Regions from separate parts of the Methylomonas sp. 11b genome, predicted to be linked through region 1. Evidence: riboswitches for the same ligand, from Rfam matches in the RefSeq annotation. Region 1 holds a riboswitch; the other holds the start of a gene.
The links. A riboswitch is a leader RNA that binds a small molecule or an ion and turns the genes downstream of it on or off. The one in region 1 is predicted to bind cobalamin.

Region 1 (4,443 bases):
TTCAATCAATGCACCGTACAAGCCAGGGTCGCCGGTTTGCAGGCGAATGACGGTTTTGCCCGGACCGGCTTGTTCGGTCAGCCAGTTGGTAATCTGCTCCAAAGTCATGTCTTTGGAATCTTTGATCAAGCAAGCGCTTGGTGCCCATTGCGTCGCGGCGGCTTGTACCAGCGAACCGGCGAACAAAATGGCGTCAGCCTTGGCGATTAAGTCGCGGCCTTTGACGGTGATTAGATCGGGGTCACCCGGACCTGCGCCGACAAACCAGACCTTCTGCTGATTAGGCTGAATAGAGTGAGCGCTCATAGAAAAAATCCAGCCGCAACCTGCGGATTGAATGGGAAATAGTTATGCAGATAAGACCCTTGCAGCGAACCCACCCGGTAAAAGTTTTCGCTGCGACTACGATTGCGTTGCGGCTTCGATTCGGTGAACGGTTGCAGTGTGGTTTCCAGTTGCGAGTGATGAAAGCTATGCCCGCGAATTTCACCTTGTTCCAACTGCACGCTGTGCATGCCAAGATTGACCAGCCGTTTTTGCATCTGCACGCTACCGGGTAGTAATCCTGCCATCGCTGCCGCATTGCCGTGTTTATCGGCCAAACGTTCCAGCAAATATAAAAAACCGCCGCATTCGGCGTAAATCGGTTTACTGGCTTGATGATGTTGCTGCAAGGCTTGTTTCATGGCGACATTGTCGGCCAATGTTTGGAGATGTAGTTCCGGGTAACCGCCGGGCAAATAAACACTGTCTGCCTCGGGTAATACGTGGTCTGCAAGCGGCGAGAAAAACGTCAGTTCAGCGCCCATGGCTTGCAAACAATCCAGATTTGCTTGATAGATAAACGAAAATGCGGCATCGCGAGCTACCGCGATACGCTTACCAGTCAGCAATTTCGGCGGCGGATCGGTAGTAATCGGCGCGAAGGTGACCGGCTCCGGCAATCGGCACGGCGCAAGACTGCCGAGCAATTCGGCGGCTCGCGCCAGGCGAAGATCGAGATCGCCGATTTCGTCGGCCTGCAACAAACCCAGATGTCGCGAAGGTAAGCCGACCGCGTCGTCTTTCGCCATCGCCACCAGCAAAGGCATGTTATTCGGCAACGCTTCTTCTAGCAGTTTGGCATGACTAGGACTGCCGACTTTGTTGGCGATGACCCCGGCAAACGGTAAGTTGGCACGGTAATGGGCTAAGCCATAAGCTACTGCGGCAAAAGTTTGTGCCATGCCGCCCGCATCGATGACAACGGCCACAGGCACGTCTAGTGTTTGTGCCAAATCGGCGCTGCTGCTATCGCCGTCGAACAAGCCCATGGCACCTTCAATCAAGATAACGTCAGCGTCGGCGGCGGCGTTATAAAGCATCTCACGGCAATGCGCTTCGCCCATCATCCATAAATCCAGCTGATAAACCGGTTGTCCGCAAGCAAAGCTCAAGATTTGCGGATCGATAAAATCCGGGCCGGTTTTGAACAGGCGTACCTTTCGGTTTTGCTGGCGATGGTAATAGGCCAAAGCTGCAGTTATGGTGGTTTTGCCTTGCCCGGAGGCAGGGGCGCTGATCAATATCGCCGGGCAATGGCGTGTTGCGGTAGCATTCATCACTAAAACGTTACTTTACGCAACAATCGGCCCGATATTGCGCCTAAGGTCAGCCAGAAAATAGCGTTGTTGATGGATGTCAACACCACAAAATGCTGTTGTAAGGCTTCGGGCGCTAAAGCCTGAGCAACCTCCGGATGCGGTGCGCCGATCAGATGCGGTAAGGCCAGTAAGCCAGCGCCGCCGATTTGCAGCCAGCGCTGTTTGGTCAAAAACAGACCAAACAAGCCAATCGCGGTAGCGGCGGCCGTAAAAAGCCACCACGCTTGGCGACTATGTAATTCGGCGCTGTCAGTACCCGGCAACTCCGGCGGCAAGCCCAATGATGGCGCGACAAAAAATACCAAATAACCGGCCAAACCCCAGCCGAGTCCGTACAGGTAACCGTGTTGATCCCGCCAGTACAGGGCGACACTGATAAACAAGGCAAAGCCGAAGCCGGTCAGGCCATTGAACAGCAAAGTAAAGCCATTGCGTTGCCAGCCGTCCGTCGGTTGCCAGTCATGCACATGCTCAGCCGATGGCGTTTCGAATTGTTCGGCGGCCAAAATCAAGGGCAAGGTTTGATAGTGTTGTAGCACGCTGAGTAACAAGCCGCCCAATAGTCCCGCCAGTAGCGAGATGGCGATCAGCCTACGAAAATCCGCCATGTTAATGGCAGGGAAACGCAGCGCTATGGCGTCCGTCGTGGGCGGCGTTATGCAGGTAGTTGTTGGCGTCCTGCAAGAAACCCAAACCTAAAACGACGGTCAGGCCCAAAACAATAGCACTCAGGCCGGGCAGGATTTTTGAGGAAGAAAGGGTGGTAGATACCGCGAGTGTTTTCATGGTTGTCTGTTCCGAATAAGGTGGACGGAATAACAGAGGGAAAGACAAACCAAAAAAAACCGATTTGACAGATCGCCCTCCGCAATACTGTTGACTACAGTTTTAGGCCTGTCTCCGGGCTCGTGACGAATCACCTACCGTTGCGGGGGCAGCGTCGGCATTTAACCGACTTCCAGTTTCACCCGCCAAGAGCGGGAACCTTAAAACCAGCGGCGATTGTATGCCGCAGCTAGTCGTAGGGCAAATGAAATGTATTGAAATAAGAATAAACTGTGCGGCAGCAGTTCCTCTCGACAAGTTATCGATCAACCAGTAATCGCCCGCAACGCGTGATTCTATCAAAACTAAACACATGCTCTCTCGGGCTTTCATAACAACGCCCCACCAATCTTCGTCTGTAATCCGGCTCGCCTTTTTCGAGATAAATAGTGGCGCCACAAATGGGACATGCCGCCGAATACCGAACTAACCGAATTACTCTTAAATCCCCGTCTCGTAGCAGTTCGAACTGGGCAGACTGTTCATGAAAATTTGTAAACAGTTCATGAGCTACGACGATTCGATCATCCAACAATAATATCCAAGGCTTGATGATCGTGACCCAGGAACCATAGGGAATCGCGAAAATACTGACCAGTAATGTCAAATCTTGCGTTGTCACGGATCTGGGTACGGATAACGATAGCCATCCAGCATAAGCAATTAACACCGAGAACCCAGCTATGATTGCTAGCCAACCCGCTATAACCCAGACATGCCATTGTCTTAATTCGATTTGTCCACGCCGAAATAACCGACTCGCGATCCAACTGGGTTTGACTTCACCTAGTTCAGTCATTTGATAGCTGGCTTGCAAATCGGCTGCATTGTTCCTGCCAAGGACGCCGTCAATCGTTTGGTCTTCTTCCGTTATTTCCGGTATCGGTTCTGCCTTGATATAGAACGTCGTGAGTTGTCCCGGACCGCCCTTTGTGCTTTTACGGTCAGGTTTTGGATAACAAGACAACCCACGTTTACGAGCAAACTCTAAGATTTGCGGCTCTCGGGTTTCGCAATATTTCTTCAATGAACCCGGCCAGTCGATCCACTTTTTAGGATCGGAAATTCCTATAGATTCACCGACTGCGGCGACGATTTCATCAGCCGTGAACCGGCGCTTCGACTCTTCGAATTCTGACTTCTTCAACGATTCCTGGGCTAACGCGCGCAATATGCGGTGCCCTTTTTCATCGCTTGGCTCGCTATCCAACCAATCGATCAAGCATTGAATTACCTCGCGCATAAACCACCCCAAACCAGGTAACCAGCAGTAGTTGTCTGGCTAGCGAATAGCCGATTCATAACAATTTCCTCCATAACAAATTCAAGATAAGCAATATAAAAATGATTTTGGAATGCAATTATTCAGGTCAAACACCAATTAAGGCTCTACTTCTTGTAGGCAAAGTCCCTGGTAAGCAGAACGAGATTAGAAGAATTTCAGGATCATTCAATTCATTGGACCCTGCAATTAGCCTGGCGTTATCAAATTGGCCGTCCGTTATTTGCCGAAAAAAGCGTCGCCAGCGCAATAGGACAATTATTTTCAACAAAGCCAAATCATATCTATCGGGGGTTCCGGAGGTTTGTGACCCAAATCAGGTCACTTTGCGACCGGGACATTTCCGCGTTGCCTGCCTAGCATATCGACAACAGTCGTTAATCAACTCAGAGGCGTTTATGTCAACACTGGATGAAGATCTTGCCCGGTTAAATTTCGAATATCTCATGCTAGCCAGGGAATGCGCACGCAGTAATCCTGAAGAAACGGCCTGGCGCTTTGGATTAGATCGGAATGGTATAGACCATCTCGCCGGCACGACACAGGAGCAACTTCGTGAACACGCCGAAAGCAGTCGCGCAGTGATTCAGTTATTGCCGGTTTATGTTCCAAGCAACTTGCCCATGGTCGCCTATGTGGATCTTCTCCAACCGTGTATCACTGGAACTGCGGATGAAACCAATGCCCTTTAAA
Region 2 (4,443 bases), 3.1 Mb from region 1:
CACAGTGCTCGCCCATTTGCCGAACATCACTAATGGATGGTAGGCATTACGCGGCTCGCCCAGCCAAAAATCGATAGCGACGGCCAGCAAAATGCTGATGGTGAGAATCATGATTAACGCTGGATAAACAGGTATTGCAAAACTGGAAGAACGGCTGGGGTTAACAAAACTGACACGATCTCGATTGCGGGGCGATGAAAATCGCCCCGCTGGGTTGAATGCTTAGATGGCTTCGCGAGTGGCTTTGGCGGCCAGCAAGGATTTTACAGCACTGACCAGAGCGAAAATGACCACGCCATAGATCAAGGTATTCGTCAGGTAAGGCGGATAATACATCGCGACGCGCTCAATATATTGTGTGAATGAGCCGTTGGGATAGCGGCCGGACAGCCAGTAAAAGCTGCCGTTGGAAAACAAAAACGCGATGGAGGTAGCCGCTACCAGAGCCATCAAACGCTGTGCAACTGTGGCAACTGACAGCGCAGTGAATTGTCGGCACCATTTGCCACCCAGCCACATTGCGCCATAAGAAAACACCAGAAACCCGTAAGCCTTTGACACGCAAAAATCGCTGACGCCGAGTTTAGTGATCGCCAAATAATCAATCAGCACCGCTTCAGCTAGCAAAAAGGCGAACAAATAGCGACCGCCTAGCCATAAGCCGGCGAAAAAAAACACCGCCAGCGAAGCGTCCGGCAACGCAAACGGCGTACCGAAATGGTGAAAGCGGGTGGCAGCCATCAACGCCATCAGCGCTACCACGCCGGGTTTGACAGCCAGGGTTTGATTCAGATTCATAGGGTTCTCCAGAAAAGGTTTAGTAATTGTAATGGATCGAAAAATAGAAATTTCTACCGAAGCTGTTATAGGTGTTAACCGTTTGATAGCGTTTGTCGAACATATTATTCAGTTTGGCGCTTAACATCCAATTTTTGTCGATGCGATAAGCGGTGTGCAGATCGGCGGTCATGAAGCTGCCCAACCGCACGGTATTGGTACTATTATCGAAACGTTCGCCCTGAGCCAGCACGGAGGCGCCAATATCAACGTCGCCGAACGAACGCGAGACATCATAGGACAAGCTTTCCGTCACCCGACGCGGCAGGCGTAAATTGGTCTGCCTGTCCTTAGGCGTCATCAGGTTCATGCTCAACTTATTGTTCCAGCCGAAAATTTGCGTGGACACTTCCACTTCTATGCCGTCTATTTGCGCCTTGCCGATATTTCTGGCGGTGGATGGCGTACCACTGAATACAATCAAATCCTCGATATTGGTGTGATAAGCGCGCAGTTCCCAATTTGCCCAATCGTGACGTCCGGCAAAACCGGCTTCGAAACTGGTGGATTTTTCCGGCCGCAAACCAGGGTTACCGAAACCGGGGAAGTATAACTGATTGAAAGTCGGGGCCTTAAAGGCATTACCGAAACTGGCAAAAGCGCTGAGACCGTAATCCCAATTGAACCGCCAGCCGAAATTGCCGGTGACGCTGTCGCCGAAGGCTTGGTTTTCGTCCCAACGCAAAGAAGCATTCAAAAAATGCTTATCGAAGACCCGGCTATGCAGCTCGGCAAATGCGCCTACATCGTAGCGGGACGTTTCCGCGTAACGCGTGGTGCTGTCGATTTCATCAAAACGGTAGTCGGTGCCCAGCGTTAATTGGTGATCCTTATGCAAGGCCAATTCATTCAACCAGCTCGCATTCCAGCGCGTGGTGTTGAAACGACTGGTAAATCGACCGTTATGCCGAAATTGATCGGCATCGTCCACGCTTTGTCCTATGCGTAATGTGGATCGCCACATATCACTGAAATTAGCGCTGGCGGTCGCCCCCAACGTCTGATTGACAAACTCAGTGGTGCTACTGATGGAGTTGTCGATCTCGGTTTCGCCTTCGGCCCGCAGGAAAAACGCTTCCAATTCCGCGCCGTTGTCGAACCGATAACCGGTTTTGGCATTCAGACTGGTGTTGTTATAGCCGTCGCGATCCGGATTATAACCATTCGCAACGCTGACACCACTCAATGCATTGATGCCCTGGCTGCCCAATTGAGCGGCACCCAAGCTATACCACGCTTTGCCCCATTTGCCGTTGACGGCCGCCGAGCCATTATATGTGTCGTAAGAGCCGCCGCCGGCTTCCAGTGCGATGTTCGGCCGCTCGCTGTTGCCGCCCTTGCGGGTAAATATCTGAATCACCCCGCCAATCGCTTCCGAGCCATAAAGGCTGGATTGCGGGCCGCGAGTAATTTCCACACGTTCGATTTGATCGATGGGAATAAACTGAAACGCGCTGGTGCCGGTGGTCACCGAGCCGGCCTTGATGCCGTCGATTAAAACCAGTACATGATCGGAGTTAGTGCCGCGCAGATAGACGTTGGTGTCCTTGCCGTAACCGCCGCTTTGCACCATATCGACACCCGGCGTGCCTTTCAGTAACTCGGGTAGGGTTCTAACCTGAAGTTTCTCTATATCCTGGCGCGTATAAACCGTCATCGCCGTGGCCAACTCGTTCTGACGAGTTTCGGTTCGAGTAGCCGTGACAACTGTCTCGGCAAGGTTAATCGACTCGTCGCTAGTCGCCGCCAACACCGTAAAAGGCGTACTCGCCAGAAATAAAGATCTGTATAAAATTGATTGCATATTGTCCTCTGCGCCCGCCGCGCATCCGGGTGAAAAAGGACAGAGGAAAAACGGAAAACGAAAAAGGCGGAGGCAGGCTAGGCATGGACTCAGACCATTCCGTAAACAGCCCTCCGCTGTCTCGAATGATCTTCCGGGCCAGTCTCCGGGCTTATAAGTGGCTTTACGCCTGATCTACGACCTTCCCATGCAAAGCGCACAGTGGCAAAAACGCAGCTCTTTACTTATCTACCGTTGCGGGGGCAGCGTCGGCATGGGCGGTTAAAACCGCCGCACCGACTTCCTGTTTAAGCTTGGCCGAGAAAACGGCGCAAACACCTGAAAGAAGCGCGCAATTGTAGGGAGTCGGCCGCGATAAAGCAAGAATACCTGGTAGTTACCGACAATCCGCATTGCAAATACCCCTTTCCGTGCTATACATTGGTGCATTGATTAATGCTGTTAACTTAGACTTCAACGAATACGGGCGGGACTATGGAAATTCAATCGAAATTGTTAGGCAACCAAGACATCAATCCGGACACTATCATCAATTTTCCGCGCGGCCTACCCGGTTTCGAAGATCAGACCCGCTTTAAGTTATTTCATCAGGAAGGCAGCGAAATAGTGTTTTGGCTGCAATCGGTCGATAACGCGGAGCTAACCTTTTCCGCGGCGCATCCGGCCAATTTCAACATCAATTACAACTTTACGGTAACTGATCCGGAAGAAGCGCTGTTGCAAATAGAGCCGGGCGACGAGTTGGTGATTTTAATTCTACTGCACAAGGACAACGAGCAGGATAACGGCAAGCCGACTATCAAAGGCTCAATCAAGTCGCCGATATTGATCAACGCCAACAAACGCATCGGCATGCAAAAAGTATTGGTGGCTATTGAGCAAAGCATCACCCTGACCGAGAAAGTCAGCGAAATAGACGTATCGGAAGCTTAAAAATGCAAATAACCGCCGGAGACTGAGTCGCCGGCGGTTATTTAAATCAGGCGGCCTGAACAGGAATGGAATGACTGGAATGGCTAATATGATTGTTGCCGTCGAAATACACCAAAGTCGGCTTGTAGTTCTTCAGTTCCTTCTCATCTAGGCTAGCGAACGCGCAGACGATAATCAAATCGCCAGGACACGCCAACCTTGCAGCTGCGCCGTTAATCGAAAACACACCGGAACCTTCTTCGGCGCGAATCGCGTATGTGGTGAAGCGCTGACCATTGTTAATGTTATAAATATGGATTTGCTCGTATTCCCTAATCCCGGAAAAATCCAAAATTTTGCCGTCTATAGCACACGATCCTTCGTAATCCAGCTCGGAATGCGTTACCCGCGCACGGTGTAACTTAGCTTTAAGCATGTTTATGTTCATGGTAAACAAGGTCGAATACTAGGGCCGGCGATTATGCCTGAATTTAACCCTGCTATCAAATTTAAGCATTAGCTTTTACAGGCAAAAAAACAGTAACGTCAGATACTTGTTTTAGAAAAGTAGAGGTTATCGATTAGACGCGTCTTGCCCAGTCTGGCAGCAGCCAAAATCAGCAGATTAGAGTCGCTAGCGTAGGCAGGCAATAAATCCGCGCTACGACAGATACTGAAATAATCGACGGCAAAACCGGCTTGTTGCAGATTCTGCCGCTGCTTTTCAGCCACCGCCGGATAATCGTCATAGCCTGCCAAAATATCATCGCGCGCTGCGCACAAGGCTTGATAGAGCTTAGGTGCCTGTTGTCTTTGTTGTTCGGATAAATAGCCATTGCGAGAACTCATCGCCAGACCGTCATCTTCCCGAACCGTTGCCACGCCTTGGA

Region 2: it holds a riboswitch for cobalamin, as region 1 does, so the genes downstream of both, METH11B_RS0116315 (TonB-dependent receptor domain-containing protein) here and METH11B_RS28250 (CbtB domain-containing protein) in region 1, are expected to answer to the same signal.

What each region holds. Positions count from the first base shown of each region.
Region 1 covers NZ_KI911557.1:306,339-310,781, reverse strand. The annotation lists gene cobM (precorrin-4 C(11)-methyltransferase) at 1-306, opposite strand, end outside; gene METH11B_RS0101410 (cobyrinate a,c-diamide synthase) at 303-1,601, opposite strand; gene METH11B_RS0101405 (CbtA family protein) at 1,604-2,251, opposite strand; gene METH11B_RS28250 (CbtB domain-containing protein) at 2,253-2,429, opposite strand; cobalamin riboswitch at 2,518-2,647, opposite strand; gene METH11B_RS0101395 (hypothetical protein) at 2,728-3,711, opposite strand; gene METH11B_RS29670 (flagellar transcriptional regulator FlhD) at 3,813-4,442, shown strand; gene METH11B_RS27505 (FlhC family transcriptional regulator) at 4,432-4,443, shown strand, end outside.
Region 2 covers NZ_KI911557.1:3,393,900-3,398,342, forward strand. The annotation lists gene cbiB (adenosylcobinamide-phosphate synthase CbiB) at 1-111, opposite strand, end outside; gene METH11B_RS0116310 (hypothetical protein) at 223-798, opposite strand; gene METH11B_RS0116315 (TonB-dependent receptor domain-containing protein) at 818-2,641, opposite strand; cobalamin riboswitch at 2,761-2,978, opposite strand; gene fliW (flagellar assembly protein FliW) at 3,116-3,574, shown strand; gene panD (aspartate 1-decarboxylase) at 3,621-4,001, opposite strand; gene panC (pantoate--beta-alanine ligase) at 4,100-4,443, opposite strand, start outside.